4 regions of the Pseudomonas sp. GW821-FHT10C09 genome follow, and region 3 is predicted to be linked to each of the others. Evidence: predicted binding sites of a transcription regulator. Region 3 holds the regulator's gene; each other region holds the start of a gene.
The links. The regulator FliA, encoded in region 3, starts transcription of late flagellar genes. The targets are predictions, from matches to a motif close to CTAAAGTTTNNNNNNNNNNNGCCGNTAA.
Positions count from the first base shown of each region.

Region 1: the regulator FliA is predicted to act here: its motif matches at 4,442-4,469, upstream of AC07N8_RS00820 (methyl-accepting chemotaxis protein).
Region 2: the regulator FliA is predicted to act here: its motif matches at 2,687-2,714, upstream of AC07N8_RS00150 (methyl-accepting chemotaxis protein).
Region 4: the regulator FliA is predicted to act here: its motif matches at 3,846-3,873, upstream of AC07N8_RS19155 (methyl-accepting chemotaxis protein).

Region 1 is NZ_JBWKNG010000001.1:195,439-202,726, reverse strand. It holds gene AC07N8_RS00840 (DUF6124 family protein) at 1-207, shown strand, start outside; gene AC07N8_RS00835 (MFS transporter) at 380-1,690, opposite strand; gene AC07N8_RS00830 (sugar diacid recognition domain-containing protein) at 1,859-2,971, shown strand; gene AC07N8_RS00825 (glycerate kinase) at 3,187-4,329, shown strand; gene AC07N8_RS00820 (methyl-accepting chemotaxis protein) at 4,590-6,215, shown strand; gene AC07N8_RS00815 (pyridoxal phosphate-dependent aminotransferase) at 6,259-7,288, shown strand, end outside.
Region 2 is NZ_JBWKNG010000001.1:29,295-36,582, reverse strand. It holds gene AC07N8_RS00160 (YqaA family protein) at 1-13, opposite strand, end outside; gene AC07N8_RS00155 (DUF411 domain-containing protein) at 13-459, opposite strand; gene AC07N8_RS00150 (methyl-accepting chemotaxis protein) at 629-2,620, opposite strand; gene AC07N8_RS00145 (hypothetical protein) at 3,004-3,534, shown strand; gene AC07N8_RS00140 (aldo/keto reductase) at 3,577-4,572, opposite strand; gene AC07N8_RS00135 (LysR family transcriptional regulator) at 4,691-5,617, shown strand; gene AC07N8_RS00130 (GNAT family N-acetyltransferase) at 5,606-6,541, opposite strand; gene AC07N8_RS00125 (phenylacetate--CoA ligase family protein) at 6,541-7,288, opposite strand, start outside.
Region 3 is NZ_JBWKNG010000007.1:117,242-124,529, reverse strand. It holds gene flhA (flagellar biosynthesis protein FlhA) at 71-2,200, shown strand; gene flhF (flagellar biosynthesis GTPase FlhF) at 2,212-3,546, shown strand; gene fleN (flagellar synthesis regulator FleN) at 3,663-4,493, shown strand; gene fliA (RNA polymerase sigma factor FliA) at 4,490-5,230, shown strand; gene AC07N8_RS09010 (chemotaxis response regulator CheY) at 5,398-5,769, shown strand; gene AC07N8_RS09005 (protein phosphatase CheZ) at 5,792-6,580, shown strand; gene AC07N8_RS09000 (chemotaxis protein CheA) at 6,635-7,288, shown strand, end outside.
Region 4 is NZ_JBWKNG010000017.1:125,498-132,785, forward strand. It holds gene AC07N8_RS19135 (eCIS core domain-containing protein) at 11-607, opposite strand; gene AC07N8_RS19140 (DNA alkylation repair protein) at 933-2,036, opposite strand; gene AC07N8_RS19145 (glutathione S-transferase) at 2,062-2,673, opposite strand; gene AC07N8_RS19150 (TraR/DksA family transcriptional regulator) at 3,040-3,444, shown strand; gene AC07N8_RS19155 (methyl-accepting chemotaxis protein) at 4,025-5,248, shown strand; gene AC07N8_RS19160 (hypothetical protein) at 5,369-5,572, shown strand; gene AC07N8_RS19165 (DUF2789 domain-containing protein) at 5,582-5,818, opposite strand; gene AC07N8_RS19170 (hypothetical protein) at 5,949-6,179, opposite strand; gene AC07N8_RS19175 (hypothetical protein) at 6,338-6,586, opposite strand; gene AC07N8_RS19180 (hypothetical protein) at 7,007-7,288, shown strand, end outside.

The DNA.
Region 1 (7,288 bases), on a different contig from region 3:
ATCTATTCCGTCGGCGCCGACACCGATAACGAAACCCTGCTGGTCAACGCCTGCGAGACGTTGGCGTCAGCGAGCGTCATGTTGAGCGATTTCGCCGGGCAACTGAACGGAACCCAGCGCCACACCCTGCTCGGAATTCAAAACTCCGTGATGCTGGGTGAACTGGCGGTGAACCGGATGCTCGACAACGTCGATCCGCATAGCTAACACACAACCCCTGTGGCGAGGGAGCTTGCTCCCGCTGGGCTGCGCAGCGGCCCCAAAAACTTGCGGCTGCTGCGCACCCGAGCGGGAGCAAGCTCCCTCGCCACAACAGAGTGTCTGCCTTGAGAAATGAAAACGGCCCGAAAGGGCCGTTTTTTGTAGGGGTGAAAAAGGCTTACACCCGCAACGTCCGCGTCATCCGCAGCGCCAGCAAGCTGCCACACACAATCACACCCGCCAGCAGATAAAGCGCAGCATCCGTCGAACCAGTGCTGTCCTTGACCCAACCCACGAGGTACGGGCTGAGGAAACCCGCCATCTGCCCCATGGAGTTGATCAACGCCAAACCACCCGCCGCCGCACCTGCGCTCAACAGCGCCGTCGGCACCGGCCAGAACATCGGCAGGCCGGTGAGGGCGCCCATGGTGGCGATGGTCAGGCCGAGGATCGCAATGGCCGGCGTCGTCGCGAAGTTCACCGCGATCAACAGACCCACCGCGCCCATCAACATCGGCACCACCAAATGCCAGCGACGTTCCTTGCGCAAGTCCGCCGAACGGCCGACCAGCAACATAAACACTGCCGCCAACAGGTACGGAATCGCGCTCAACCAACCAATTACCAGGTTATCGCTGAAACCGAGGTTCTTGATGATCGACGGCAGCCAGAAGTTGATCGCGTACACGCCGCTCTGGATGCAAAAGTAGATCAAACCGAACGCCCAGATCGCCGGGTTCTTGAACACCGCCAGCAACGAATCAGTGGTGGTTTTTGGTTTGTTGGCCAGGTCTTCAGCGTGATCCGCTTCCAGTACCGAACGCTCGAACGGCGTTAGCCATTTGGCGTTGGCGTAGCTGTCGCTCAACAGGAAATAGGCGAGGGCGCCGAGGATCACGGTCGGAATACCTTGCAGCAGGAACATCCACTGCCAACCGGCCAAGCCACCCTGGCCCGCCGCGAAGTGGTTGAGGATCCAGCCAGAGAACGGGCTGCCGAGCAGGCCGGACACCGGGATCGCCGACATGAACAGCGCCATGATGCGGCCACGGCGGAAGGTCGGGAACCATTGCGAGAGATACAGCACCACGCCCGGGAAGAACCCGGCTTCGGCCGCGCCGGTGAACAGGCGCAAGGTGTAGAACTCGGTCGGGGTGGTGACGAACAGCAGGCACGTCGAAAGCGTGCCCCAGACGATCATCATCAACGCGATCCAGCGCCGTGGGCCGAATTTGGTCAGGGCCAGGTTGCTCGGCACGCCGCACAGCACATAGCCGATAAAGAAGATCCCGGCACCAAGGCCGTACACGGTTTCGCTGAATTTCAGTGCGTCGAGCATCTGCAGTTTGGCAAATCCAACGTTCACCCGGTCGAGGTAGTTGAACAGGTAGCAGATGAAGATGAAGGGAATCAAACGCAGGGTAATGCGTTTGTAGACGGCGTTTTTCTCGTCAACGATGGCCTGGGTAGCGGCGGCGCTCTGTGACATGGCGGCTCTCTCTTTATTATGATTTTTTGCGATGCAAGGGTAACGTTGATCGCCCAGTGAGTCTCGGCCACGCTCCGGGTTGTTGTCTTTGTGCCTGAGCACAGGGTTTGCGACCAAGGCCTGTGCGGGTGAACAACCCGTCCCACCCCGTTTTCAAGGATCCCCGTTATGTTCGAACTCGATCACGACCTGGCCCAGGACATCGTCGACCGGGCGATGGCCATCCTGCCGTACAACGTCAACGTCATGGACAGCCAGGGATTGATTCTCGGCAGCGGCGAACCGGAGCGCATCAACACCCGCCACGAGGGCGCGCAACTGGTGCTGGCCAATGGTCGGGTGGTGGAAATCGACGCGCAAACCGCGATTCATCTCAAGGGCGTGCAACCGGGCATCAACTTGCCGCTGTTGCTGGATGGGCGCTTGATTGGCGTGCTTGGCATTACCGGCGAACCCGAGCCATTGCGCACTTATGCCGAGCTGGTGCGGATGACCGCGGAGATGCTGGTCGGCCAGCGCAATCAGCAGGCCGAGCAGCAATGGCGGCGTCAGCGTTGCGATGATCTGCTCGCGTTGCTGCTGAGCGAGGCGGGGGATTCGCCGCGCTTGCTCGATGAGGCGCAGCAGCTGGGGCTCAAGCCGCAGATGACGCGGGTGCCGTATCTGTTTGAATTGGGCATGGACCACGGCCCGGCGCAAACCGTTGAAGCGCTGAGCGCCTGGCTGACCTCGCGCTACCCGGACAGTTGGTGCGTGAGTTCGGCGAAGTCGTCGTTGCTGTGGTGCCGGCCGGCCTCGCAATCCATCGAGAATGATCGGCTGCTGGAAAAACTCGACGGCCTGGGCTGGAACATTCTGCGCATCGCGGTGGGCGGGCAGGCTGATGGGCTGTCGGGGCTACGGCGTTGCTACCGGCGCGTGGGTGATTTGTTGGCGTATGGACGCGATGTGTTACCGCGTTCGCGCTTGCTGACGCTCACTCGGTATCGACTGCCGGTGATGTTGTGGCGACATCGTAACGACGATGCACTGGACGAATTGCTCAAGCCACTGCGCAAGGTCATCGCCAAGGATGGTAACGGCCAACTGCTGGCGACGTTGCGCAGTTGGTGTGATCACGATGGGCAGAGCCAGGCGTGTGCCGACGCGTTGGGGATTCATCGCAATAGCTTGCGGTATCGAATGGAGCGGATTGCCGAGTTGAGTGGGGTTGATCCTCTCAAGCTGGATGGGATGTTGGCGCTTTATCTGGGTGTGCAGCTTCTGCCGCAAACCGACTAGGGTGGTGGATATAAGGACGCCTTCGCGAGCAGGCTCGCTCCCACATTTGGAATGCGCTCCCCTGTGGGAGCGAGCCTGCTCGCGAAGGGGCCAAACCGTTCACCACAAGACTTTGTAGAAATGAACAATAAACGTCACACCCGCTTGTGCAGCGGACTGGCGTTATTGTCCGGGGCTACTGGCAGCATGGAGCGCATTGGAACTGGAGAATTCGCATGAAAATCGTCATCGCCCCCGATTCGTTCAAGGACAGCCTAAGCGCCCAAGGCGTGGCAGACGCCATTGCATTGGGGTTGGCAGACGTCTGGCCGGATGCGCATTTGGTCAAATGCCCGATGGCCGACGGCGGCGAAGGCACGGTCGAGTCGATTCTGGCGGCGTGCGAGGGCGAACTGCGCCGCACACCTGTGCGCGGTCCGCTCGGTGCAACCGTCGACGCCGCCTGGGGCTGGCTGCCGCACAACCACACCGCGATCATCGAAATGGCTGAGGCCAGTGGCCTGCAACTGCTCCCGTTGAGCCAGCGCGACGCGTGCACCAGCAGCACGTTTGGCACCGGTGAGCTGATTAGCGCCGCCCTCGATGCCGGGGCGCAGCGAGTAATTCTGGCGATTGGCGGCAGCGCCACCAACGATGGCGGCGCCGGGGCCATGCAGGCGCTGGGCGTGAGGTTGCTGGATGCGCAGGGGCAAACCCTGGCACCAGGCGGTTTGGCGTTGGCGCAACTGGATCGCATTGATCTGAGCAACATTGACCCGCGTCTGGCTAAAGTGCGCTTCGACATTGCAGCCGATGTCACCAATCCACTGTGCGGTCCCCACGGCGCTTCAGTCATTTTCGGCCCACAAAAAGGCGCATCGCCCGAGCAGGTGCAGCAACTGGATAACGCGCTTGGGCACTTTGCCGAACGGTGCGCTGATGCATTAGGTCGCGACGTCAAGGACGAACCGGGCAGTGGGGCGGCAGGCGGCCTGGGATTTGCCGCCAAGGCATTCCTCGGTGCGCAGTTTCAGGCCGGCGTGGACGTGGTTGCGGAATTGGTCGGGCTGGCTGAAGCCGTGCAGGGCGCCGACCTGGTGATTACCGGCGAAGGGCGATTCGATGCGCAGACCTTGCGTGGCAAGACACCGTTCGGCGTGGCGCGCATTGCCCAACAGCAAGGTGTGCCAGTGATCGTGATCGCGGGCACGTTGGGCGAGGGCTATCAGGCGTTGTACGAGCACGGCATCGATGCAGCGTTTGCCTTGGCCAGTGGCCCGATGACGCTGGAACAGGCGTGCGCCGAGGCGCCACGGTTACTGCAAGATCGCGCGAGCGACATTGCGCGGGTCTGGCGAATCGCTGCTCGCACTGACTGACCCCGATCTGGAGGCAAACAAATTCTCTGTGGCGAGGGAGCAAGCTCCCTCGCCACAAGAGCGTCACCCATTCCGGTGTTTCGTACCCCTCGAAATATATTTCTCCAACCCCCGCAAAAATCCTCATCCCCGGCCGATACAGCCTATAGACGCTCACACCCCCGGTTCGACAGTGGCGCCGAGCTGAAGGGACGCACCCACATCCCTTCAGTGATTTCCGGCAAGGATGCTCGTAGCCTCAACCACCCGAGAATCCTCCTATGTCACTGCGTAATCTGAACATCGCGCCTCGCGCCTTCCTCGGTTTTGCTTTTATTGCCTTGCTCGTCATCGTGCTGGGTGTGTTTGCCGTGAACCGTATGTCGATCATCCGCCAGGCTTCCATTGATATTGAAAGCACGCAGCTGCCCAGTGTCGGCTTTCTAGGCAACATGACCGAAAACGTCCTGCGCCTGCGCATCCTTTCTTTCCGTGTGCTGACCAACCGCGAACCCGCTGCTTTGCAGGAAGCCCAGACACGCATCGGCGTGCTCATCGACAAGGTGCGAAGCGCCCAGGCCAGTTACTCAGCCTTGCCCGCGCAGCCGGACGAAGCTGCACTGTACAAAACCTTCACGGCAACGCTGGACGGTTACCTGCAAGCGCAAAACCAGATGATGGAGCTGTCGCGGCAGAACCAGCTCGACGAAATGCGCACCTTGATCAACACGCGGATCAAGGACGGCACCGATCAAATGGGCGAGCAGTTGAACAAACTGGTGGCCCTTAATAATGGATATGCCAAAGCGGCGGGCGCCGAAGCGGGCGAACACTACAGCAGCGCCATCACCGGCATCGTTGTGGTTGCGGTCATGGCCGCACTGCTGACCGTACTGCTCGCCTGGCTGCTGACCCGCAGCATCGTTACCCCGCTGAACCGCGCGGTGCAGGCGGCCGAAACCATCGCCGGCGGCAACCTGACCAAAGTCATCGAGGTCGACGGCAAGGACGAACCGGCCCGTTTGCTCGGTGCCTTGGCCGCCATGCAAACCAACCTGCGCCAAACCATCGAACAGATCGCCGGTTCAGCCACGCAACTGGGCGCCGCCGCGGAAGAACTCAGCACCGTGACCGAGGAAGCCTCGCGCGGCCTGCAACAGCAAAACAACGAAATCGAACAAGCCGCCACCGCCGTCAACGAAATGACCGCCGCCGTGGAAGAAGTTGCGCGTAATGCGGTATCGACCTCCGAAGCGTCCAGCCAGTCGACCCAGGCCGCCCGCGAAGGCCGTGACCGGGTGGTGGAAACCGTTAACGCGATCCAGACCATGACCCACGACGTGCAAAATACCTCGGTGATGATCGAAGGCCTGGCCGCGCAGGGCCGTGACATCGGCAAAGTGCTGGACGTGATTCGCGCCATCGCCGAACAAACCAACCTGTTGGCGCTCAACGCCGCCATCGAAGCCGCCCGCGCCGGTGAAGCCGGACGGGGTTTTGCCGTGGTCGCGGACGAAGTGCGAGCACTGGCCCATCGCACCGCGCAATCGACCCAGGAAATCGAAAAAATGGTCGCCGGCATTCAGAACGGCACAGGTGAAGCGGTTTCGTCGATGCAGCAAAGCAACCAGCGCACCCAAAGCACCCTGGAAATGGCCCGCGCTGCTGGCGTCGCACTGGAGCAGATCACTCAGTCGATCCACTTGATCAACGAACGCAACCTGGTGATCGCCAGTGCTTCGGAAGAACAGGCGCAGGTGTCCCGCGAAGTCGACCGCAACCTGGTGAACATCCGCGACCTGGCTACCCAGTCGGCGACCGGTGCCAACCAGACCAGCGTCGCCACCCATGAGCTGTCGCGTCTGGCGGTGGATTTGAATGCCATGGTGGCGCGTTTCGTGATTTGAGATAGGGTGAAGGCTGGGAGTCCGCGCGCGACAGGAGAATCACATGCGCTATTCAGCCTTGACCAAACGAATCGCCGGCGATGGAGCGGCAGCCTGGCAGATTCATGACCGAGCGCTGGACATGCGCGAGCAGGGCATTGATGTCCTGCTTCTGTCTATCGGCGATCCGGATTTCGACACGCCACAACCGATTGTCCAGGCCGCCATCGACAGCTTGCAGGCCGGCGACACCCACTACCCGGACGTGCGCGGCAGTCGAGGGCTGCGCAGCAGCATTGCGCGGCGCCATCGCCAGCGCAGTGGTCAAGCGGTGGATGGTGACCATGTGATCGTGTTTCCGGGGGCGCAATGCGCGGTGTATTCGGTTGCGCAATGCCTGCTCGATCCGGGCGACGAGGTGATCGTCGCCGAACCGATGTACGTGACTTACGAAGGCGTGTTCGGCGCTTGTTCTGCGAAAGTAGTGCCCGTGGCGGTGCGTCCGGAGAACGGCTTTCGCGTCGATCCGGCGGATGTCGCGGCACTGATTACGCCGAAAACCCGGGTCATCCTGCTCAACAGTCCCAACAACCCGTCCGGCGCCAGTTTGCCGCTCAACACCTGGCAAGCGCTCGCCGCGTTGTGTGTGCGCCATGACCTGTGGTTGATCAGCGATGAGGTCTACAGCGATTTGTTGTTCGAGGGCGAACACACCAGCCCGGCGAGTCTGCCGGGCATGGCCGAGCGCACCGCGACCATCAACAGCCTGTCCAAATCCCACGCCATGAGTGGCTGGCGGGTCGGTTGGGTGATTGGCCCCAAACCCATGGCTGAGCACCTGGTGAATCTGTCGTTGTGCATGCTGTTCGGGATTCCGGACTTTATCCAGAACGCGGCCCAATTGGCGCTGGATCAGGACCTGCCGGAAGTGGTGTTGATGCGTGAGGAATATCGTCAGCGTCGCGATCTGGTGTGCGCACGGTTGAGCGGTTGTCCGGGGATCAAGCCGATCCGTCCGGATGGCGGCATGTTTGTGATGGTCGATGTGCGCCAGACCGGGCTCGGCGCTCAAGGGTTTGCCGAGCGGTTGCTGG
Region 2 (7,288 bases), on a different contig from region 3:
AAGCGCCGGACATCAATGGGCGGGGTAGTCCGCCACCACGACATCACTGCCGTCCTTTTTCAGGCCGATCACTTGATAGGCATCGCTCATGCCATCCATTTCCATCCCGGGCGAGCCCATGGGCATGCCGGGAGCGGCAACGCCCAGCAGGTCGTCACGCTTGCTCAGTGCCAGCACCTGGTCTGCCGGTACATGGCCTTCGACGAACTTGCCATTGATCAGCGCGGTATGGCACGACGCCAGACGCGGTGGCACGCCGTGCTGTTGCTTGAATTCGCTCATGTTGGATTCGACGTGGTCTTCAACCTTGAAACCGTTGGCTTCGAGGTGGCTGATCCATTTTTTGCAGCAACCGCAATTGGCGTCGCGGTGCACTTCGATGGGGATCAGGTCGGCGGCCTGAGCCAGGGAGGAAATAAAAAGCACGCTCAGGGCGGCCAGACGCAGAGGGGTTCGCATGGGAAAGTCTCGACTCGGGTGACGGTCAAAAAAAGAGGCATTTTGACCAGTTTAGCCACGGATGAGCGACGAGATTGTTTCCAAGTGATGCAAGCACAACGCAGCCTACGCAAAACCTGTGGGAGCGAGCAAGCTCGCTCCCACAGGTTTTGCCCCAGGCTTCAGGTTCTCAACGAACCTTGAACCGCCCCATGATCGAACTGACGCGCGCATTAGCGTCCACCAGTTGCCGGGTATTCAGTTCGCTGGCCTGACCGCTTTTCACCAGTTCATCCACCATGTGGCGGATCTGCACCATGCTGCGGTTGATCTCTTCGGTCACCGCACTTTGCTGCGAGGCGGCGGTTGCGATTTGAGTGCTCAGGCCGTTGATGTGGCTGACGGAACCGGCCATTTCATCCAGGCCGGAGTTGACCCGTGCTGTCGCGTCGGCGGCGGACTGGCAACTGGCCTGGGTGTTTTCCATTGCCGCGACCGAGGAACTGACGCCTTGGGTCAGGCGCGTGAGCATTTCATTGATTTCCGAGGTGCTGGCCTGAGTGCGGCCGGCGAGGGCGCGGACTTCATCGGCGACCACCGCAAAGCCTCGGCCTTGTTCACCGGCCCGGGCCGCTTCGATGGCTGCGTTCAATGCAAGCAAGTTGGTTTGCCCGGCGATGGCGCCAATCACCCCGAGAATCTCGGTGATGCGTTGGGCGTCCTGCTGCATGCTTTCGACTTTATGGGTAGCACTCGCCACTTCCTCGATCAACGCAACCACGCTGTTCGACGCTTCGCCCACCACCACCCGCGAACGGTCGGCATTTTCGTTGGCGCGCTTGGTGAAGGCCGCCGTCTCGGCAGCATTTTGCGCGACACTTTCAGCGGTCGAACTCATCTCGGTAATGGCGGTGACGGTCTGATCGGTTTCCGAGGCGTGGCGCACCAGAATCTGACTGGTGTGGGCCGAGGTGCGTTGCAGGTTGTCCAGGCTCGAGGCCATGGCGCCGGTGGCCTGGGTCACTTCACCGATCATGTTCTGCAAGTAGACAAGAAACGCGTTGACCGAGTGGCCGATGGCGCCCAGTTCGTCTTCGGCACGAATGATGATGCGTTTGGTCAGGTCGGCGTCGCCGGTCGACAGCGCGTCGATATTGGTCTTGAGGATTTTCAGGCGCTGGACCAGTTGGCGGATCGCGTAGATCTGCAGCATTGCCAGCAGGATCACCATCGGAATTTGCAGCAGGCTCAGAGTGCTGAGCACGTCGTCGCGCTGGGCGGTGATCAGTTTGCTCGGCAGGGCGGTGGCGAGGAACCACGGCGAGCCTTCGATGGGGCGCATGAAGAACGTGCTGTCTTCGCCGTTGTTGTCGAATTCGACGCGCTGCGACTGGTCACGGTTTTGCAGGCCGGCTTTCACCTGGCTGGCGAACGGTGAGTTGCTCGCCAGTTCACTGATGTTTTTCAGGACGATGGGCCCGCTGATGCGCGAACTGTTGCTAATGATCTTGCCGTCGGCTTCAACGATCAACATCTCGGCGCCAAGGTCCTTTTCCTTTTGCGCGATCAAGTCATTGAAGAAGCCCAGCGTCACGTCGATGGTTGACACGCCGTACGCCACGCCATTTTTCTGAATAGCCATGGCGCAGTTGGTGCGAGGCTCGGCACTGGCGTCATCTTTATAAGCCGCCGCCCAGGCACATTGGCCACGTGGCGTTTGCATGCCGCCCTTGTACCAGGCCTGGTCGTAGTAGTTCGGCGCAGCGTCGCTGTTCCAGAACGTGTTGACTGCCAGTTTGCCCGAGGCGTCGCGGTGCCAGAAGGTGCTGAATTTGTTGCGCCCGGCTTCACGTTGGCCGGGCAACGGCCAGATCCCGCCGCCGAAGACTTTCAATTCACCGTACTGATCCACCAGGCCTGGCAACACCGTGTCGATGCCGGCGCTGTCGAGCAACGGAATGGTTTGGGTAATGCTGCGTTGCTGGGCCTGAACCTTGTTCAGTTCACCCTGGATTTGCCGGGCGACGTCGGCGATGCGGTTGAGGGCCACCTGTTCTTCGGTATGGCGCAGCTTAGGCGCGACCAGCTGGCTGATGCCGACCACCGTCAGCACGAACAGCAACAGGATAAACAGGACCAGAAACAGCGTGTAGCGAGCCTGGATCGAACGGAATGTGGGCATGGGGCCGGTCCTTGTGTGCAGCACTTTTATTATTAGGTTTGGAGGGGGCATCGGTGCTTCATCGGGCTATCGGCTTGCGCAGGGATAGCTTTAGGCACGATCGTCCAAGAACGGGCATCAGTGGGAAAGGCGTCAGGTATCGAAACGGATACAAATAAACTAACCGAGATGTACGAAGAGCCCTGTTAGTTGTCTAGACCAATCCGGAAAAGTTTGTCTAGACCAATAAAGGCGGGCACTTGCTAGTTTGTATCTGAAATGTACGTAAATTGTAAAAAGCCGCAAATAGTTGTTGGAGTGGCCAGTTGCCAGAGCCGATACTCGCCCGCTCCAAACCCGCTCAAGAAGGAACTGAATATGGTCACGCAGTCGGAAGCTCAGTCATGACTATCGGCTATGCAGGAGGGTGGACGCCGAAGGCCGGTCTGCTGGTGCAGGACACAGGCGGCGGCAAGCCCGTGACGCACAGCGCCAGGGTCAAGCAAATGCTTGCGCTGGTGGGCTCGAATCCAAACGCGCTGAACGCGGCGAGAATGGATGAGCAGAAAATATTCAGGAACGTTAAAGGCTTCGACCCGGAAAATGTATCGTCCAAACAACTGGGAAATCTCAGTGCGTTTTTACGCGGCAAAGGTCTGATTTCCGATATTACGTCGATGACGCTGATGAACGCCGGGGACAAGTTCGACCGGTTCGGGGTACAGAATGACCCTGATGCGAAGTTCAATGCGCTGGAGTACTTTGCAACGCAACTGGACACCATCCAGAACAACAGCATCAAGGGCGATAAATATGCGATTGGCCTGATCCCGGAATACAAGACAGCCATCTACGTCCTGCAAAACCTGGCCACTTACGGCAAGGGCAATGGCACTACGGTCCCGACGGACAAGGGTGTCAACTCCAAGGCGTGAAAGGTTGCCGGCCCGCTCAGTTGAGCGGGCCAGGCACCGTTGCTAGCGGTCGAGCAACTTCATGACTTCCTCGGGGTAACGCATGCCTGCGGTGGCATTGGCGGGGAATATCGCTTCCAGCGCTTTCAATTCATCTGCGCTGAGTTTCACCTCCAGCGCCGCAACGTTTTCTTCCAGGTATTTGCGCTGTTTGGTTCCAGGGATCGGGATCAGGTAGTCACCTTGCGCCAGCACCCAGGCCAACGCCAACTGACCTGCCGACACGTCTTTTTCTGCGGCCAGTGCCTGTACTTGCTGCACCAGCAGCAGATTCTTCGCAAAGTTCTCCCCTTGAAAACGCGGGCTGAAACGACGGTAATCATCCGCCGCAAAGTCGTCCGGGCTTTTCAGTGCTCCCGTTAGAAAGCCACGTCCCAGCGGGCTGTAAGGCACAAACGCCACGCCCAGTCGCTGACACGCGGCCAGACAGCCGTTTGCCTCTTGATCGCGGCTCCACAACGAATACTCACTTTGCAGCGCGCTGATGGGGTGCACCTTGTGCGCTCGCTCCAGAGTGGCGACCGACGCCTCGCTCAAGCCCAGGTAACGCACCTTGCCGGCCTTAACCAGCTCGGCCATGGCGCCGACGGTTTCTTCGATGGCCACCTGCGGATCGATCCGGTGCTGGTAATACAAATCCAGGGTTTCAACGCCGAGACGCTTGAGTGTGCCGTCGATGGAGGCGCGAATGTAGTCCGGTCGGCCATTGACACCCCGTGCGGTGGGGTTGGACGGGTCACGGACAATGCCGAACTTGCTCGCCAGAAACACCTGGTCGCGTTTGCCGGCAATGGCTTTGCCGATCAACTCTTCGTTGGTGTGCGGGCCGTACATATCGGCGGTGTCGAGCAGGTTGATCCCGAGTTCGAGTGCGCGATGCAGGGTAGCAATGGCCTCGCGGGTGTCTACGCCAGTGGTGTAGAAATCGGTCATGCCCATGCAGCCCAGGCCGATGGCGGAAACCTGAGGGCCGTTTTTGCCCAATTGACGTGTTTGCATGAAATCAACTCCCTGTGGTGTGAGTGCACAGTGTCGACCTCGACAGAAACAAGATAAACCGGCTAAAACTGCTATCACTGTTCGTATTTTCTAAATAGTCATCAGGGCCGCCAGAACAATGGACCGTTTTAACGCCATGCGCGTGTTTACCCGAATCGTCGAGCTGGGCGGGTTCGCCAAAGCGGCAGACAGCCTGCAATTGCCCCGCGCGTCGGTCACTGTTTTGATCAAGCAGCTTGAAGCGCATCTCGGGGTGCAACTGCTGCAACGCACCACGCGACAGATCAGCCTGACACTCGACGGCGCGGCCTATTACCCGCGTTGTGTGCGGCTGTTGGCGGACCTGGAGGAGACTGAAGCGGTGTTTTCCGCCGCTCGACACAACCCCAAAGGGTTGCTGCGGGTGGACATGCCGGCAGGGATCGGGCGCTTGATCGTGATCCCGGCGTTGCCGGCGTTCACCCGTCGTTATCCCTTGATCGAACTGGAGCTCGGTCTGAATGACCGTCCCGTCGATCTGATCCGCGAAGGCGTCGACTGCGTGTTGCGCGGCGGCTCCGCGCTGGATGAGTCCTTGGTGGCGCGGCCGCTGGTCATGCTGGATCAGGTCACCTGCGCCAGCCCTGACTACTTGCAACGTCATGGGAGCCCTCAGTGTCTGGCAGACCTTGAAGGGCACCGGATGGTTGAGTATTTCTCTGGCACGACCGGGAAGCGTTTTGGGCTGGAATTCCAGGTTGATGACGACGTTCAACTCATGGATTTGCCCAAACAGGTGGCGGTCAACAGTGCCGACGGTTACCTCGCTGCCTGTGAGGCGGGATATGGACTGATTCAGACCCCGTATTACCACGTTGCCCGCCAGCTCGAGGAAGGACGTTTGTGTGAAGTGCTCGCGAACGTGCCGCCACCGGTGATGCCGCTGACGGCGCTGTATCCGCCTCACCGCCAGTTGTCCCGGCGGGTGAGGGTGTTTGTCGACTGGCTGGTGGAGCTTTGCGCGCAGCCGGGTCTCAACATTTACAGGAAGGGTTCAAGCGGCTGAACAGGTGTTGTCCAGCGCGCTGACGTCACGCTGCAAATTATCGTGCAACTGTTGCATGTCCGGGCAATGCAGGGCGAGGTGACGCGGCTGCGCCCCTCGGTGAAACAGCGCAAACCACCCGTTGCTGTGAAGGACGGGCATCAATCCGCTGAAGGTGAAACCCAGATTCGTCAAACGGTGCAGGTCCTCGGCAAAGTGGCGTGACAGCTCGATTTTGGCTGAAATGAGCCAATGGCCGGGCAGCCGCCGGAGCTGGTCCAGCAATGCGTCGTTCAAACGCTGAATGACGACGATGTAGCGCTGGTGGTGTTGCCTGATTTGCAACGGCATCGGTGCTGGCGACGTCGTGGCCCGATAAGTCCCGAACACATTGCACAAGCGTTGCATGAGCCCGCGGCAACTGTCAGGCCATTGAATGTCGGGCAACGGGCGTGTGTGCCCCAACGCAAGATAACAACCGATCACCATGGTTTCCGCCAGTGGCCTGGTAAGCGGGGACGGCGCGTAGTCGGGAAGCAAACCCGTGCTGTGAAAGCCAAGGCTGTGGGCCATGCGTTGCGTGTGGAGATGGTGCGTGACTTGTTTGATCACGACGTTTTTGTCCCGTTGCGCATCCGACTGCAACAGCAATTCCCGACCCAAGTGAGTCGCGATACGTTGCCCTCGTGCAGCGGGGTGGACCACGCTCAGGGCCAGCTCAGGGGTGTCCGGCAGCGAGTCGCGGCATAACGCGGCGTGCCCCAGAACACGTTCGCCATCGACCGCCAGCATCGAGAACCATCGCCCGTCGGCATTGTGCTGACTGATCATGCTCGGCAGATAGACGTCCGGGCGAGGGTAATCCTCTGCGTAGATCTGGCGAAACAACTGGCTGACAGCGGGCGCATCATCCGGCTGGAAACGACGATAAAGAAGTGTCGACATCACGTACGCTCCGTTGACGGCGAGTCATACATGCGCTGGTCCAGGACGCGCATCTGTTTGCCAGAGCGCGGGTGCAGGTTCAAATCGGTGATCGCGCAGGGCACCACGCGCAATTCCAGCAACCCCTGATTGTTCAGTTGCCCGATGCCGGGATAGTGGGCGGCCAACGCTTCATGCAGTGCGCTGCCAATGAGGGCAGTATCGGTGGACGGGGTGGCGGGCACCCACTTCACCGTTACGAGGTCTTTGACACCCTCTTGCTCGATTACCAGCTGCCATTGATCGCTGCCAGCGACGCGCTGCACGATCAACAGGATTTCATCGATCAGCAACGACAATGTCCCTACCCGAACCCGTTGACTGTGGGCACTGCGCCCCTTGAGCGCGAATTTTCGCATCGGCGTGGCGCTTGGCTCACGCCAGCAAGCACGGTCACCCACGGGATAACGCAACAGCGGCATGAGCCGACGCGTGAGATTGGTGACCACCAGCAAACCGGTACGGTCACACTCTTCTATGACTTCGCCGGTGAGCTCATCGACAATTTCCAGCAGTGTGTGGGGTTCAAACGTCCGATGCTCTCCCAAGGCACAGTCACGGCTACTGGCCCCGATCAGGCCGGCATCGACGCTGGCGTAGCCGGCGGAGGCGATGCGCGCATTGGGGAGCACAGTCTTGAGAATGGCGATTTGCGCGGGGAACAGGCTTTCGCCGCCGTACAGCAACGTATCGACCCCGCATAGCACC
Region 3 (7,288 bases):
GCTTCTTGCAATAGCCGCTTTGCGCCAGCTTCAGGCGTCAAAAGTTTGCTTTAAAGGAACGGGGAAAACCGTGGATCGCTCTCAGTTATTCAACAGTGCTCGCACAAACGTTGCCGACTTAAGTCGGGGCAATCTGGGCGTGCCGTTGTTGCTGCTGGTCATGCTGGCCATGATGATGCTGCCGGTGCCGCCGTTCCTGCTGGACGTGTTCTTCACGTTCAACATTGCGCTGTCGATCGTCGTGCTGCTGGTCTGCGTCTACGCCTTGCGGCCGCTGGATTTCGCGGTGTTCCCGACCATTCTGCTGGTGGCGACGTTGCTGCGGCTGGCGCTGAACGTGGCTTCCACGCGGGTGGTGATGCTCCACGGGCAGGACGGCCACGCCGCCGCCGGTAAGGTGATCCAGGCCTTCGGTGAGGTGGTGATCGGCGGTAACTACGTGGTCGGTATCGTGGTCTTCGCGATTTTGATGATCATCAACTTCGTCGTGGTGACCAAGGGTGCCGGACGGATTTCCGAGGTGAGCGCGCGCTTCACCCTCGATGCGATGCCCGGCAAACAAATGGCCATCGACGCCGATTTGAACGCCGGCCTGATCGATCAGAACCAGGCCAAGCTGCGCCGGATGGAAGTCGCCCAAGAGGCCGAGTTCTACGGCTCCATGGACGGTGCCAGCAAATTCGTGCGTGGTGATGCCATCGCCGGCCTGTTGATTCTGTTCATCAACCTGATCGGCGGCATGGCGGTCGGTATCTTCCAGCACGGCATGACCTTTGGCGATGCCGGTCGGGTGTACGCCCTGTTGACCATCGGTGACGGTTTGGTGGCGCAATTGCCATCACTGCTGTTATCGACAGCCGCCGCGATCATGGTGACCCGTGCTTCCGGTTCGGAAGACATGGGCAAGCAGATCAATCGCCAGATGTTCGCCTCGCCGAAAGCGTTGGCCGTCGCGGCGGGACTGATGGCAGTGATGGGCCTGGTGCCCGGCATGCCGCACTTTTCCTTCCTGAGCATGGCCGCTCTCGCTGCCGGTGGTGCGTACCTGTTCTGGAAGAAGCAGAACGTGGTCAAGGTCCAGGCCCTGCAAGAGGTCAAGCGTCAGCAAGAGCTGCTGCCTTCGCCGGCTCGCGCCATGGAGACCAAGGAACTTGGCTGGGATGACGTCACGCCTATCGACATGATTGGCCTGGAAGTCGGCTATCGCCTGATTCCGCTGGTGGATCGCAATCAGGGTGGTCAACTGCTTGCGCGGATCAAGGGCGTGCGCAAGAAGCTGTCCCAGGACCTGGGCTTCCTGATGCCGACGGTGCATATCCGTGACAACCTCGACCTGGCGCCGAGTGCCTATCGCCTCACGTTGATGGGGGTGATCCTGGCCGAGGCCGAGATTTACCCGGATCGCGAACTGGCGATCAACCCGGGGCAGGTCTACGGCACGCTTAATGGCATAACCGCCAAAGATCCGGCTTTTGGCCTGGAGGCGGTCTGGATCGAAATCAGCCAGCGCGCCCAGGCACAATCACTCGGTTACACGGTGGTCGATGCCAGCACCGTGGTAGCCACGCACTTGAACCAGATTCTGTACAAACACTCCAGCGAACTGATCGGTCACGAAGAAGTCCAGCAACTCATGCAATTGCTGGCCAAAAGCTCGCCTAAACTGGCTGAGGAATTGGTGCCGGGCGTGGTTTCGCTGTCGCAGCTGCTCAAAGTGTTGCAAGCGCTGCTGGCCGAACAGGTGCCGGTTCGGGACATTCGCAGCATTGCCGAGGCGATCGCCAACAACGCCGCCAAGAGTCAAGATACTGCCGCTTTGGTGGCCGCTGTGCGGGTCGGCGTATCCCGCGCAATCGTCCAAAGCATTGTAGGCACTGACTCCGAGCTACCAGTGATCACCCTGGAGCCAAGGTTGGAACAGATATTGCTCAATAGTCTTCAGAAGGCAGGACAAGGCTCGGAAGAGGGCGTTCTGCTGGAGCCAAGCATGGCAGAGAAGCTGCAGCGCTCGTTGATCGATGCGGCGCAGCGTCAGGAAATGCAAGGTCAACCGGTGATTCTGCTGGTGGCCGGCCCGGTTCGCGCCATGTTGTCGCGATTTGGCCGACTGGCAGTCCCGGGTTTGCATGTGTTGGCTTATCAGGAAATCCCTGACAACAAGCAAGTGACCATCGTTGCGACAGTAGGGCCCAACGGCTGAGGTAGTGGTTTATGCAAGTTAAGCGTTTTTTCGCCGCCGATATGCGTCAGGCCATGAAACTGGTTCGTGATGAGCTGGGCGCCGATGCCGCCATTATCGGCAATCGCCGGATTGCCGGTGGTGTCGAGCTGACGGCTGCGCTGGATTACAAATTGTCGGCGCTGGCCCCGCGTGTTCCGAACATGGAACTCGAGGATGAGCTGCGCAAGACCCAATCGCGCATCGTCACTGCCCAGGCTGAATTGAGCCTGCGTGGCGATGGCGAGACCGAAGGCGACAAGACCACCAATCGCCAGTTGTTCGCCGGCCTGCCACTGACCGCTGCCGAGCCACTGATCGAACCGACCTACGCCGAACCGCGTCGCTCCGCGCCTGCTCCGGCACCGGCTGCTGGCGGCGTGGATCCACGTGCGTTCGACTCGATGCGTTTCGAGCTCAACAGCCTGCGCGAACTGATGGAAGTACAGCTCGGTTCGCTGGCCTGGAATCAGCTGCAAGGTAGCCGTCCGGCCCAGGCCAACCTGTGGCGTCGCCTGCAACGCATCGGCCTGTCCGGCCCGTTGTCGCGCGATCTGTTGGCGATGATCGGTGATATCGATGAACCCCGTCAGGCCTGGCGCATGTTGCTGGCGCACCTGGCGCGGATGATTGCTACCCCGGAAGTCGAGCCGCTGGAAGAAGGCGGCGTGATTGCCATGGTTGGTCCTGCCGGCATGGGCAAGACCACCACCCTGGCCAAGCTCGCAGCCCGTTACGTGCTCAAGTACGGCGCGCAGAACATCGCGCTGGTGAGCATGGACAGCTTTCGCATTGGCGCCCAGGAGCAGCTCAAGACGCTGGGGCGCATTCTCAATGTGTCGGTGACCCACGTCGATCCGGGCCAATCGCTGGTTCAGGCGCTGGAGCCACTGCTGCGCAAACGCGTGGTGCTGATTGATACCGCAGGCCTTCAGGCCAGCGATCCAGCCCTGCGCATGCAGCTCGAAAGCCTGGCCGGGCGTGGCATCAAATCAAAAAATTACCTGGTGCTCGCAACCACCAGCCAAAAACAGGTTCTAACAGCCGCTTATCATAGTTACAAACGCTGCGGGCTCGCTGGCTGCATCCTGACTAAACTGGATGAAACGGCAAGTCTGGGCGAGGTGCTGAGCCTGGCGATCAGTCATGAATTGCCGGTGGCGTACCTGACCGATGGCCCGCGGATCCCGGATGATTTGCATCTGCCGCGCCGTCATCAGTTGGTCAGTCGCGCCGTAAGCGTACAAATGCAGGAAGAACCCAGCGAAGAAGCCATGGCTGACATGTTCGCTGATATTTACCACAGCCCGACCAAGCAGGTTGGCTAAGGTAGTAATGAACAGTTTTTGTACCTACATCGATGGTCTGCCATGCATTGTTCCATTTGCGAACGCGCAGCCAGTAATGTGGCCTCCGTCTATGCAAGACAAGGTAAAGAAATAACATGGGCAGCATGCATCCCGTACAGGTGATCGCGGTGACCGGCGGCAAAGGTGGCGTCGGCAAGACTAACGTGTCAGTGAATTTGTCGCTGGCCCTGGCTGAGCTCGGCCGTCGCGTCATGCTGTTGGACGCTGACCTGGGCCTGGCGAACGTTGACGTCCTGCTGGGACTGACACCCAAACGTACCCTGGCCGACGTGATCGAAGGCCGCTGCGAGCTGCGCGACGTTCTGTTGCAGGGCCCGGGCGGTATTCGAATCGTTCCGGCCGCGTCTGGCACCCAGAGCATGGTTCATTTGAGCCCGGCTCAACACGCCGGCCTGATCCAGGCCTTCAGCGACATCGGCGACAACCTCGACGTATTGGTGATCGACACCGCTGCGGGCATAGGTGACTCGGTAGTCAGTTTTGTTCGCGCAGCGCAGGAAGTCTTGCTGGTGGTCTGCGACGAGCCGACCTCGATCACCGACGCCTACGCGCTGATCAAACTGCTTAACCGCGATTACGGCATGAACCGCTTCCGCGTCCTGGCCAACATGGCCCAGAGCCCGCAAGAAGGTCGCAACCTGTTCGCCAAGTTGACCAAGGTCACCGACCGCTTTCTCGACGTGGCCTTGCAATACGTCGGCGCGGTGCCTTACGACGAAAGCGTGCGCAAGGCTGTGCAGAAACAACGTGCCGTGTATGAAGCCTTCCCGCGTTCCAAGTGCGCCCTGGCGTTCAAGGCCATCGCGCAGAAAGTTGATACCTGGCCGCTGCCTGCCAACCCGCGCGGGCACCTTGAGTTTTTCGTCGAGCGCCTCGTGCAACAGACCGCAGGACCCGTCCTATGACAGCCAGTGGCTACAACCTCTACAAGAAGTCGGCACGTGACGCGCAGTACGAGCTGATCGAGCGTTACGCGCCACTGGTCAAACGCATTGCTTACCACTTGCTGGCCCGTCTGCCGGCCAGTGTCCAGGTTGAAGACCTGATCCAGGCCGGGATGATCGGCCTGCTTGAAGTGTCGACCAAATACGACGCCAGCAAAGGCGCAAGTTTCGAGACGTACGCGGGCATACGAATCCGCGGCGCCATGCTCGATGAAGTACGCAAGGGGGACTGGGCGCCACGCTCGGTCCACCGAAATACCCGTATGGTCAGTGACGCAATTCGCTCTATTGAAGCTAAAACCGGCCGTGACGCTAAAGATCACGAGGTTGCGGCCGAACTCCAATTGAGTCTCGACGATTATTACGGGATTTTGAACGACACCCTGGGCAGCCGCTTATTCAGTTTCGACGATCTGTTGCAGGACGGCGAACACGAAGGGCTGCATGAGGATGGCGCGAGTGCTCATCTCGAGCCGTCACGCGATCTGGAAGATGAACGCTTCCAGGCGGCGCTGGCGGACGCGATTGCCAATTTGCCGGAGCGCGAGCGACTGGTGTTGGCGCTGTACTACGACGAAGAGTTGAATCTCAAGGAAATCGGTGAGGTCCTGGGGGTCAGCGAATCGCGGGTCAGCCAGTTACACAGCCAGTGCGCGGCCCGTTTGCGGGGGCGTTTGGGGGAGTGGCGAGCGCGCTGAAGGCAGTGTGGGGACACTGCGAACGGGGCTGGTGCGGATTTGAACGGCACCGGTCGCGATCTGTTGTGCTCCAGACAGTCATCGAGTGAATTGCCGAATTGATTGAAATGGCGCGTCCAGGTGCTGGGCGCGTTTAAGACTGCTTGGAGGTCGAATTGGACAAGAACATGAAAATCCTCATCGTTGATGACTTCTCAACGATGCGGCGGATCATAAAAAACCTGTTGCGTGACCTTGGGTTCACCAACACGGTCGAGGCTGACGATGGCACTACTGCCATTCCGGTTCTCAACAGCGGGAGCATCGACTTTCTGGTAACGGACTGGAACATGCCTGGCATGACCGGTATCGATCTGCTGCGCCACGTGCGCGCCGATGAAAAGCTCAAGCACCTGCCAGTGCTGATGGTGACCGCTGAAGCCAAGCGCGAGCAGATCATCGAAGCGGCCCAGGCCGGCGTAAACGGCTATGTGGTCAAACCCTTCACGGCCCAGGCGTTGAAAGAAAAAATCGAGAAGATTTTCGAACGCATCGGTTGATCCACTGCGCCACGGGGGAGCTATGGAGCATAAAGAATCTTCACAGGGCGATTTTGAATCGACCCTGAAAAAACATGCCGTCGAACTGGTCGCCAGCCTTGAAAAAGGCAGGTTCGGCGAGGCTGTGCAACTGATCCATGAGCTCAATCAGACCCGTGACCGTGGCCTGTATCAGGAAGTGGGCAAGCTCACTCGCGAGCTGCACAGCGCGATCGTCAATTTCCAGATTGACCCGAACATGCCGCAAGCCGAGGAAGTGTCGCAAATCACGGACGCCACCGAGCGCCTGGGGTATGTGGTCAAGCTGACCGAGGCCGCGGCCAACCGCACCATGGACCTGGTGGAAAGCGCCACGCCGCTGGTCAACAGCCTGAGCGAAGAAGCCCAGGCGTTGAGCACGGACTGGAGCCGGTTCATGCGCCGCGAAGTCGGGGCTGAAGAGTTCCGTGAGCTGGCCCGCCGCGTCGACGGTTTCCTGACACGCAGCACCGAGGACAACCGCACGGTGTCGAGCAACCTCAACGACATCCTGCTGGCACAGGATTACCAGGACCTCACCGGTCAGGTGATCAAGCGCGTGACCCAGTTGGTCACCGAAGTTGAAAGCAATTTGCTCAAGCTCGTCCTCATGGCCAGCCAGGTAGACCGCTTTGCGGGTATCGAACATGACCGTGAATCGATGCTCGCCGAAAAAGATCCACAAAAACATCTCTCTCAGGGTGAAGGTCCGCAGATTCATGCCGATAAAAGAGAAGACGTTGTGTCCGGTCAGGACGATGTGGACGATTTGCTATCCAGCCTGGGATTTTAGCGTTTCAGCATTCTAGGTTTTTTAGGTTTTTAGACCTGTAGGAGCACCCCCTTAATGAGCTTCGGCGCCGATGAAGAGATCCTTCAGGATTTCCTGGTTGAGGCCGGCGAGATTCTAGAGCAACTGTCCGAACAACTGGTCGAGCTGGAAAGCCGACCGGATGATGCGGACTTGCTCAATGCAATTTTTCGCGGTTTCCACACTGTAAAAGGGGGCGCCGGCTTCCTCCAGCTCAACGAGCTGGTGGAGTGCTGCCACATCGCCGAGAACGTGTTCGACATCCTGCGCAAGGGTGAGCGTCGCGTCGATTCGGAACTGATGGACGTGGTCCTCGAAGCGCTGGACGCGGTGAACAGCATGTTCGGCGAAGTCCGCGAGCGTAGCCCGGTCACCGCTGCGACACCTGAATTGCTGGAGGCCCTGGCCCGTCTGGCCGAGCCGCAAACCGCAGATGAAGCTGCACCGGTTGCTGAAGTGGTTGAAGCACCTGCCGCCGAAAGCGAATCGGGCGACATCACCGATAACGAATTCGAACAACTGCTGGACTCGCTGAATGCCGTCAAGGCTCAGGCCGAAGCGCCAGTGGCTGCACCAACGCCTGCCAGCGATGCCGCTGCCAGCGACGAAATCACCGATGCCGAGTTCGAGTCGTTACTCGATCAACTGCACGGCAAAGGCCAGTTCGCCGTCGACGCCGTGGCCCCTGCG
Region 4 (7,288 bases), on a different contig from region 3:
TCGCAACTCTTCAAAAATTCCCATCCCGCACCCAGCGCCTGACCTCACCCTGCACGGCATAAGCCGGTGCCTCCACCGCATTGAAATCCTGCGTATACCGTTGGGCAAACCCCTGAACCCCCCATTCCTGAAACTGCTGCACATGCTTCAATTCATGAGCCCAGAGTGCAACGTTCTGTTCTGCCGTTTGAGCATTCCGAAAAAGGATGATGTCGATCAACGTCACCGCACCGACATCAGGATTTTGCAGCATGGCAGTGGCGGCGCTGAATTGGCCGTTGTCGCTCACTTTGTAGCGCGCGGCATCAAGGACGCTGGGGTCGTACCAGCGCAGCAGTTGCTCTCGAATGCGCGGTGGAATGGGTTGGGTGTCGGCGGTGGCTGCTTCAGCGCGGGCCTGGGTCAACCACATCGCCAGGGCAGGTGCGGCTATCTGATAGATGCCTTCAGGTGGGAGGCCGAGTAATTGCCCCACGTCTGGCAGACAGATACAGCTGTCCAGGCACACTTGTTTCTCGCCAGCCGGGCAGGGGTTGGGCTGGGCTGATACTTCAAGGGGCAGGCAAAGAAAAAGCAGTGTCATCAAGCGCGTGGTGAAGGGTGGCATTGGGCGCTCCAAAGACGGACGCAACGTGAACAGTGGATCACACTAGATCGACGACCCGCATCGCTTCAGCGTAGACCCGAACCCAAAGCCCTCAAACCTGTTCGCAGGAAGCGACTGACCATTGACGTGGATGCGTTGGGGCCGCTTCGCAGCCCAGCGGGAGCAAGCTCCCTCGCCACATTGCGCGGAAGAAAGGGGTGGATTTAGACAGTTTTGAAGTCCTCGGCGTCCGGCAAACGCGGTATTCCTGACGGAACCTGTTGCCTGATCTTACGACTGCTTCGCAGCCGAACGCAGCCTCGCGCTGCTCGTCAGCTGCTACAGGTCAGGGAAGGATTTCGAATGAAGTGTTGGCCAGGCGCTCGCCGTTTACGAGGATGTGCACGGCATGCACGCCCACATAGTGTTTGCGGGTGGTGAGTTCCTTGATCTGCTGGCCACGGCTGACGAGTTCGGTGGCGTTGCCGGGGAGCGTCAAGGCCTTGAGCTTGAACACCTTCGCCGACGTGCTGCCATTGGCTTTGACGTAATCAATCGCATAGTCGATCACCAAGCGCTGACTCTCCGCCACCGTGGATTTCACACCAAACGACAGGGTGATTTTCTCCCCGAGCCGAATCACCGCCGGCTCAACCGTCAACCCGACAATCTCGACCTCAGCCTTGCCACTGGCGCCAATAATCGCCAGCGCCCGCTGATTGCCCTGTTTGATCAAGCTGCGCAACGCATGCTTGGCAATCCACGCCGTGTGCTTGTTATCCAGCGCCCAACCCTCGATCAGGTCCAGCACCCACTCAGGATGATCCTTGGTGATGTCATTGAGGTGGTTAGCCACGGACTTGCGCACATAAAGGCTTTCATCCGCCTTCAGGTTGTCGAGAATCGCCGCCGCCAGCGTTGGATCTGCCTGGACTTGCTCCAGCCGGAACGACCACGGCAACCGCGGTCGACTGCCTTCACTGGCCAGACGCCGGACATGCTCATTCTGATCCCGCGACCATTCCTGCATCAGCGCCAATGAGCGCTGCACATCACTGCGCAGGAAATACCGAACCGCAAACTCCGCCGAACCAAACGTGGTGAAGTACTTGAGCGCCTCCATCGACTGCTCGAAATCATGCCCGCCATACATCGCCACATAATGCGGCAGCGAAATACTGACAAAACCACTGTTCAGCCGAGGGGCGAGGGCGCGCAGCACTTCAAGCGATTCGTCATACCCCAGCGGCAACACTGCATGCAGGCATTCGCTGACCCGCGCCATGCGCTGCATGATCGACAGGTCGGCGAGGCCGTCGTTGGCCATCTTCAGGAAGGCCTTGGCGTTGAACCCGGGGTAAACCGCCGTCATTTCAGTTGCGATGTATTTGAGGCGCTCGGCGTTGAAGATTTCCTTCAGCGCCGGGGCGGATTGTTCGGCGGCGGTCATGGGTGAGTCCGGGCGGGTGGGCAGCTCAGGTTATCGGGGTTTTGATGAACGCCTCAAGCTTTTCTGCCTGCGCGGTGAAGGCGGCGATTCGCGGGAAGCGCTCGGCATCGACCTGGTCCGGAATCACCAGATTGGTGAAGCTCCAGGCGACCGCCACGGTAATCCCGTCTTGCGCAATCAAGGCCCCATTCGCTAACGGATGCTTTTCCAGTTCACGTTCCAGTGATGAATAAGCGGCGGCCAATTGGCCTTCAACGCGTTGCATCCATGGCTGGAATTGAATCTCGGCGGGACGCAGGTTGCGTTCGTAATATAGCTGCACTGATTTCTCGCACGCCGCCAACGCCAGGCCGATCACCCGCAAGGCGCGCAGCCGTTGCTTCAGGTCGCCGGGCATCAGGCTTTTGCCGGGGCCGGCGAGGGCTTCCAGGTAGTCGATGATCAGGCTCGAATCCATCAACACGTCGCCGTCGTCCAGCACCAGGGTGGGCGCCTTGACCACCGGGTTGATCTGTTGAAATTGCTCGAAGTGCCGAAACACTGAGACCGATTGATGCTCCAGGTCGATACCCAAGTGTTGGGCGCAAATGGCCACGCGCCGTACGTAGGGTGAATCCAGCATGCCGATCAGCTTCATTAATACACTCCTGCAGAGGGCCATTTCGGGACGGTCAACCTTAGCTGAGGATCCGCGTCCCGCAAGCAAAGGGAGGGCTTGTGCGGCCGTTTGTCTTCTATATACAGCCGCTCGATTGAATTTCTTGCTATAAACGCACTCCGATAACCGCCGCAACGGTCGCAGTAGAGCACTTTGCGTACCTTGTCGGACAAATTCGCTGACTTTTCAGTTGCTGGGGCCTCAAGTCGGCCTTAGACTGCCGCCCCTCGTAAATTGAGTGCCGGGTGGCGCTTGGAATAAACGGCGCCTTTCCGATGGCCTTCACCAGGTCCGCCGGAACGCTCCCTAATTCGCCTTAATGCACGTTTTTTTATAGAGATATCAATGACAAAGGACAAGTTGCTGGCCATGCCGGCGGATGACTACATGAATGCTGAGCAACATGCTTTTTTCAGCGAGCTGTTGCAGAACATGAAAGTCGAAACCCATGAGCGCATCGAGCAGAACCGCATCGCCATCGAAAGCCTGGACACCCCGGCCGATCCGGCAGACGCGGCTTCGGTCGAAGAAGAGCGCACCTGGCTGGTCAACGCGATCGATCGCGACCAGCGCATGCTGCCTCAGTTGGAGCAGGCTCTGGAACGCATCAAAGAAGACAGCTTCGGCTGGTGCGACGACAGCGGCGAGGCCATTGGCCTGAAACGCCTGCTGATCAGCCCGACCACCAAGTACTGCATCGAAGCGCAAGAGCGTCACGAACAGATCGACAAGCACCAGCGTCAGGCCTGATTTCGTAGCGCCCCGCATCGCGGGCGAGCCTCACTCCCAAAGGAGCAAGGCTGGCCCGCGATGCTTTTTTTCGTCTGCGAAAAAGCCCCTGCGTCGCTATTGATCTGCTGCAGTACACGCGACTAATGGACCATGGATAATGGCCTTGTAGTGGCGTTTAATGCGAAGACAACAATTAGAAGATCGTGGGGTGACGAAGATGACGAGAGACGGATCTCTGGCGACGGCCGCGCCTGCGCCAGTGCTTTTGCCGAAAAACCCCTGGGTGACGCCGACCCTGCAAAGCATCGCCCTGATGCTGTTGTTATGTGGCATGGCGTTGGGTGGATGGCCGCTTTACCTTGGCCTGCCGTTGGCGGTGCTGATTATCTGGTTGCCGCGTCTGCGCTCCCGCGCAACGCCTCAAGATTCGCCGGCGGACGACGCCAGCGCCATCACCGCGTTAACTCGCGATCTGTCCTACACCACTAGTCATAACGCACTGTCTGCGGCCGGCGTGGCCTTTTCGGTCAAGCAACTGGCGGACAAACTGCAATCGCAACTCAGCGCGGCGGCGCAAATTGTCCGCAATGCCGAGGCGATGATCGCGACCGAAGAAGTCACTTCCAAACTCAGCCGTGAAGCGCTCGACGCCGCCAGCGAGGCGCATCAAAGCGGCGCCGCCGGGCGCAAGGAGTTGATCGAGTCCATCGCCCGTATGCATCAACTCAGCGAGCGCGCCAGTAACAGTCGCGAGCTGATCGAGGCCCTGAGCCTGCGCAGTGACGATATCCAGCGGGTGACGCTGGTGATCCAGTCCATCGCCAGCCAGACCAATCTGCTGGCGTTGAACGCCGCTATTGAAGCGGCGCGGGCCGGGGAGCACGGGCGCGGTTTCGCGGTGGTGGCCGATGAAGTACGGGGCTTGGCCGCGCGAACCGCGACGGCGACCGGTGAAGTCGGCGAGATGGTTGCCGATATCCAGCAACGCACCGCTCAGGTCGTCGAGCAGATCCGCCAACTGTCCAGCGACCTCGATACCGGTGTCGGGCAAGTCGAGCACACCGGTCAGCACCTGGAGAACATTGCGCGCCTGGCCGCGGGTGTCGAGCATCAGGTCGGGGAAATCGCCCGGGGCGCCGACACCAATCGCGAACAACTCGACAGCCTGTTTCATGCGATCGAACAGATGCGCAGCGATCTGGCGATCAGCGACCAGCAGACCCAACGACTGGCCCAGGCCGCCGTGCAAATGGAAGGGCAGGCCGAATCCATCAGCGAGCGCCTGGCCGAAGTCGGGCTGGATGACTATCACCAACGGATCTATGACCTGGCTCGGGAGGGCGCGGGCCAGATTGCCGCACGTTTCGAAATGGATATCGATCAGGGGCGCGTCAGTCTCGATGACTTGTTTGATCGCAATTATCAGGCGATCCCCAATACCAGTCCGGCCAAGTTCCAGACCCGTTTCGACCGCTACACCGATCAGGTTCTGCCGACGATTCAGGAGCCGTTGTTGCCGCGTCATGAAGGGCTGGTGTTTGCCATCGCCTGCACACAGCAGGGGTATGTACCAACGCATAACACGATTTTCAGCCAGCCGCTGACGGGCGACGCGAAGGTCGATACCGTGCAAAACCGCACCAAGCGCAAATTTGCTGATCGCACCGGTATCCGCTGCGGCAGCCATCAGCAGCCGGTGTTGTTGCAGACTTACACCCGCGATACCGGCGAACTAATGCACGATCTCTCGGTGCCAATCCTCGTCAAGGGCCGACATTGGGGCGGTTTGCGCCTGGGATACAAGCCACAGGGGCCACGCTAGGCGCTGACCATTGTTACGATTCCGGCAACGAAGCTGTGCAGCCTCGTTGCTGTTTCCTCGCGGATGAACTCATTAACATGCCTACATAGTTAGGTTGCTAATGAAATTCGAGAGGCCAGCATGCAAAGCAAAGTGGATGTCGCGGTGATGATTGGCAGCGGGGTGCCCGCCTGTTTGCGCGCGATGGGGCAGAGCGTTTGTTGGGTGGTACTGCTAAACGGTGAGCGCCGGGGGACGGCGTTTTCTAGTCGTGATGAGGCTGAAGAGTGCAGGGCTGCCTGGCTGGCGCAGTTGAGCGCCGAATCTCCGGACAGCCTGCACTGAGTACGCGGGCTAGTGAACCTGGTGCAGACGCAGGTTCAGGTCGTCGACCACTCGCGCCCAATCGGCGTCTTCACGCAGTTGCTCCTTGAGGAAGCCGGCTTGTTGCGGGGTCCAGAACTCGGCGTCGATCATTTTCTTGTCGTCGGGCAATGAATGGCTGGCGATGAAATCGTCGATGGCCTTCTGACTGGAGTCCAGGCCAAGTTGGTCGAACAAACCTTTCAAGTCGTGTGTAGGTGAATCCATGTTCATCTCCTGGTGGGTCGCGTCGAATGCGAGAACTGAAGGGCGGCTTCATTGCATCTGAGGAGGCCGCGCTTCAGGAGTTCGATGGATGTTCCAAAGCAGGAGTGAGCATAGACGGCAAATTTGCTGATCAGGCTTTCAATGCCCCTGCATCGACGGCTGCCTTCAGTTCTTTGGCCGCTTCCTGAGCGGCGACGGCGGCGACATCTGCTGTTTTGAACCAGCGATCTTTCTCGACCTGGTGATAGGTCACCGTGGTCAATTTCGGTTTGGCGCGCAAAACTATCACTGCCTGGAATTCGCCGTCGATCTCTCTGGCTTCGCCCCGGATAATAAATTCGCCGATATCAAATTCCGTCACGTAGCAGTCTTCCCTTGGAAATGTTTTGTTGTTTTGAGCACCGTCCGACGTGGGAACGGGTTTCATGGGGCGGGCAGTATGGCAGTAGTTGCCCGCCGACGGCTGAGTTAACTCGACGGTATGACGAAACGTCTATTGGAATGAACTCAGGGGAGGCTTTATTCGCGGGACTCAAGTGAGCGGGCAAGCGCACAAGCCTGGTTGTGGTCACCGCGGAAACCTCTGACGCGTCCTGTGGAGGTTTCCTTGATATGGAAAAACGCGTTACCGGCCAGGACCACCTGAAACCTTGGCCGGGAAGGGCTGTCAGGGTGTAAGGGAGGTTGATCGAACAACGCCTGCGACAGCGCCAAGGTGTTGTGCGTGTAAGTCGGCTGGGTGGTTGCAAAGTGAGTCATTGTGCACATATGAAGTCCTTTTCATTGTTTTGCCGACGTATGTACGCCGTTTTGGCTGGTCTCTGTCAGCATCGCTGCTCTAGAATCGCCATCAAGGGTGTCCATCTAAAGCAATTTTTTGCGGGCGATATGTCGGAAAAGTGCTTTTCTTGTAGGGTTTTTTCCTTAAAGTTGGTAGTCCTGTTTCTTCTGGCAGCAAGAAGGGCATTTTCCTTCAACATCTGACGACGTTGAGGGAAGACGGCGCGAGTGTTATTCCAGTACGCTCACGGACCTCGCGATGCATGAGCCCTCTGCCCGGATCAGGATTTCAACCCGGTTTTTTTGCTAGACCTTCGGCATGGCCGCTTTTTTCTGCTGCGCGCTTTTCCTGCGTGCAGCATCCATTTCAGATGTGGGGATGTTTCCTTGGCAGTAAGTAATCTCGATATGCATGCTTTGTTCGTGCTGGGTGATTTGCGCGCAAAGTTGGTTAAACAGTTTCAATCTCGTTTTGTCTATGTCACCGAACAGAACGCCGAAGGCATTTACATTGCCGAGATCGACACCGAAGAAGCGCTGGTGGTTGATGACAAGCCAGGGCTCAAACTCAAGGTTGGTGATCATTTCAGCGCCTCGGTACTGCCCAGTCGCGAAGGCGGCAAGCTGGACATCAAGTTTCGCGAAATCAAACTGACGGTGTATGGATTGGGCGATTACGCGTTTGTCACC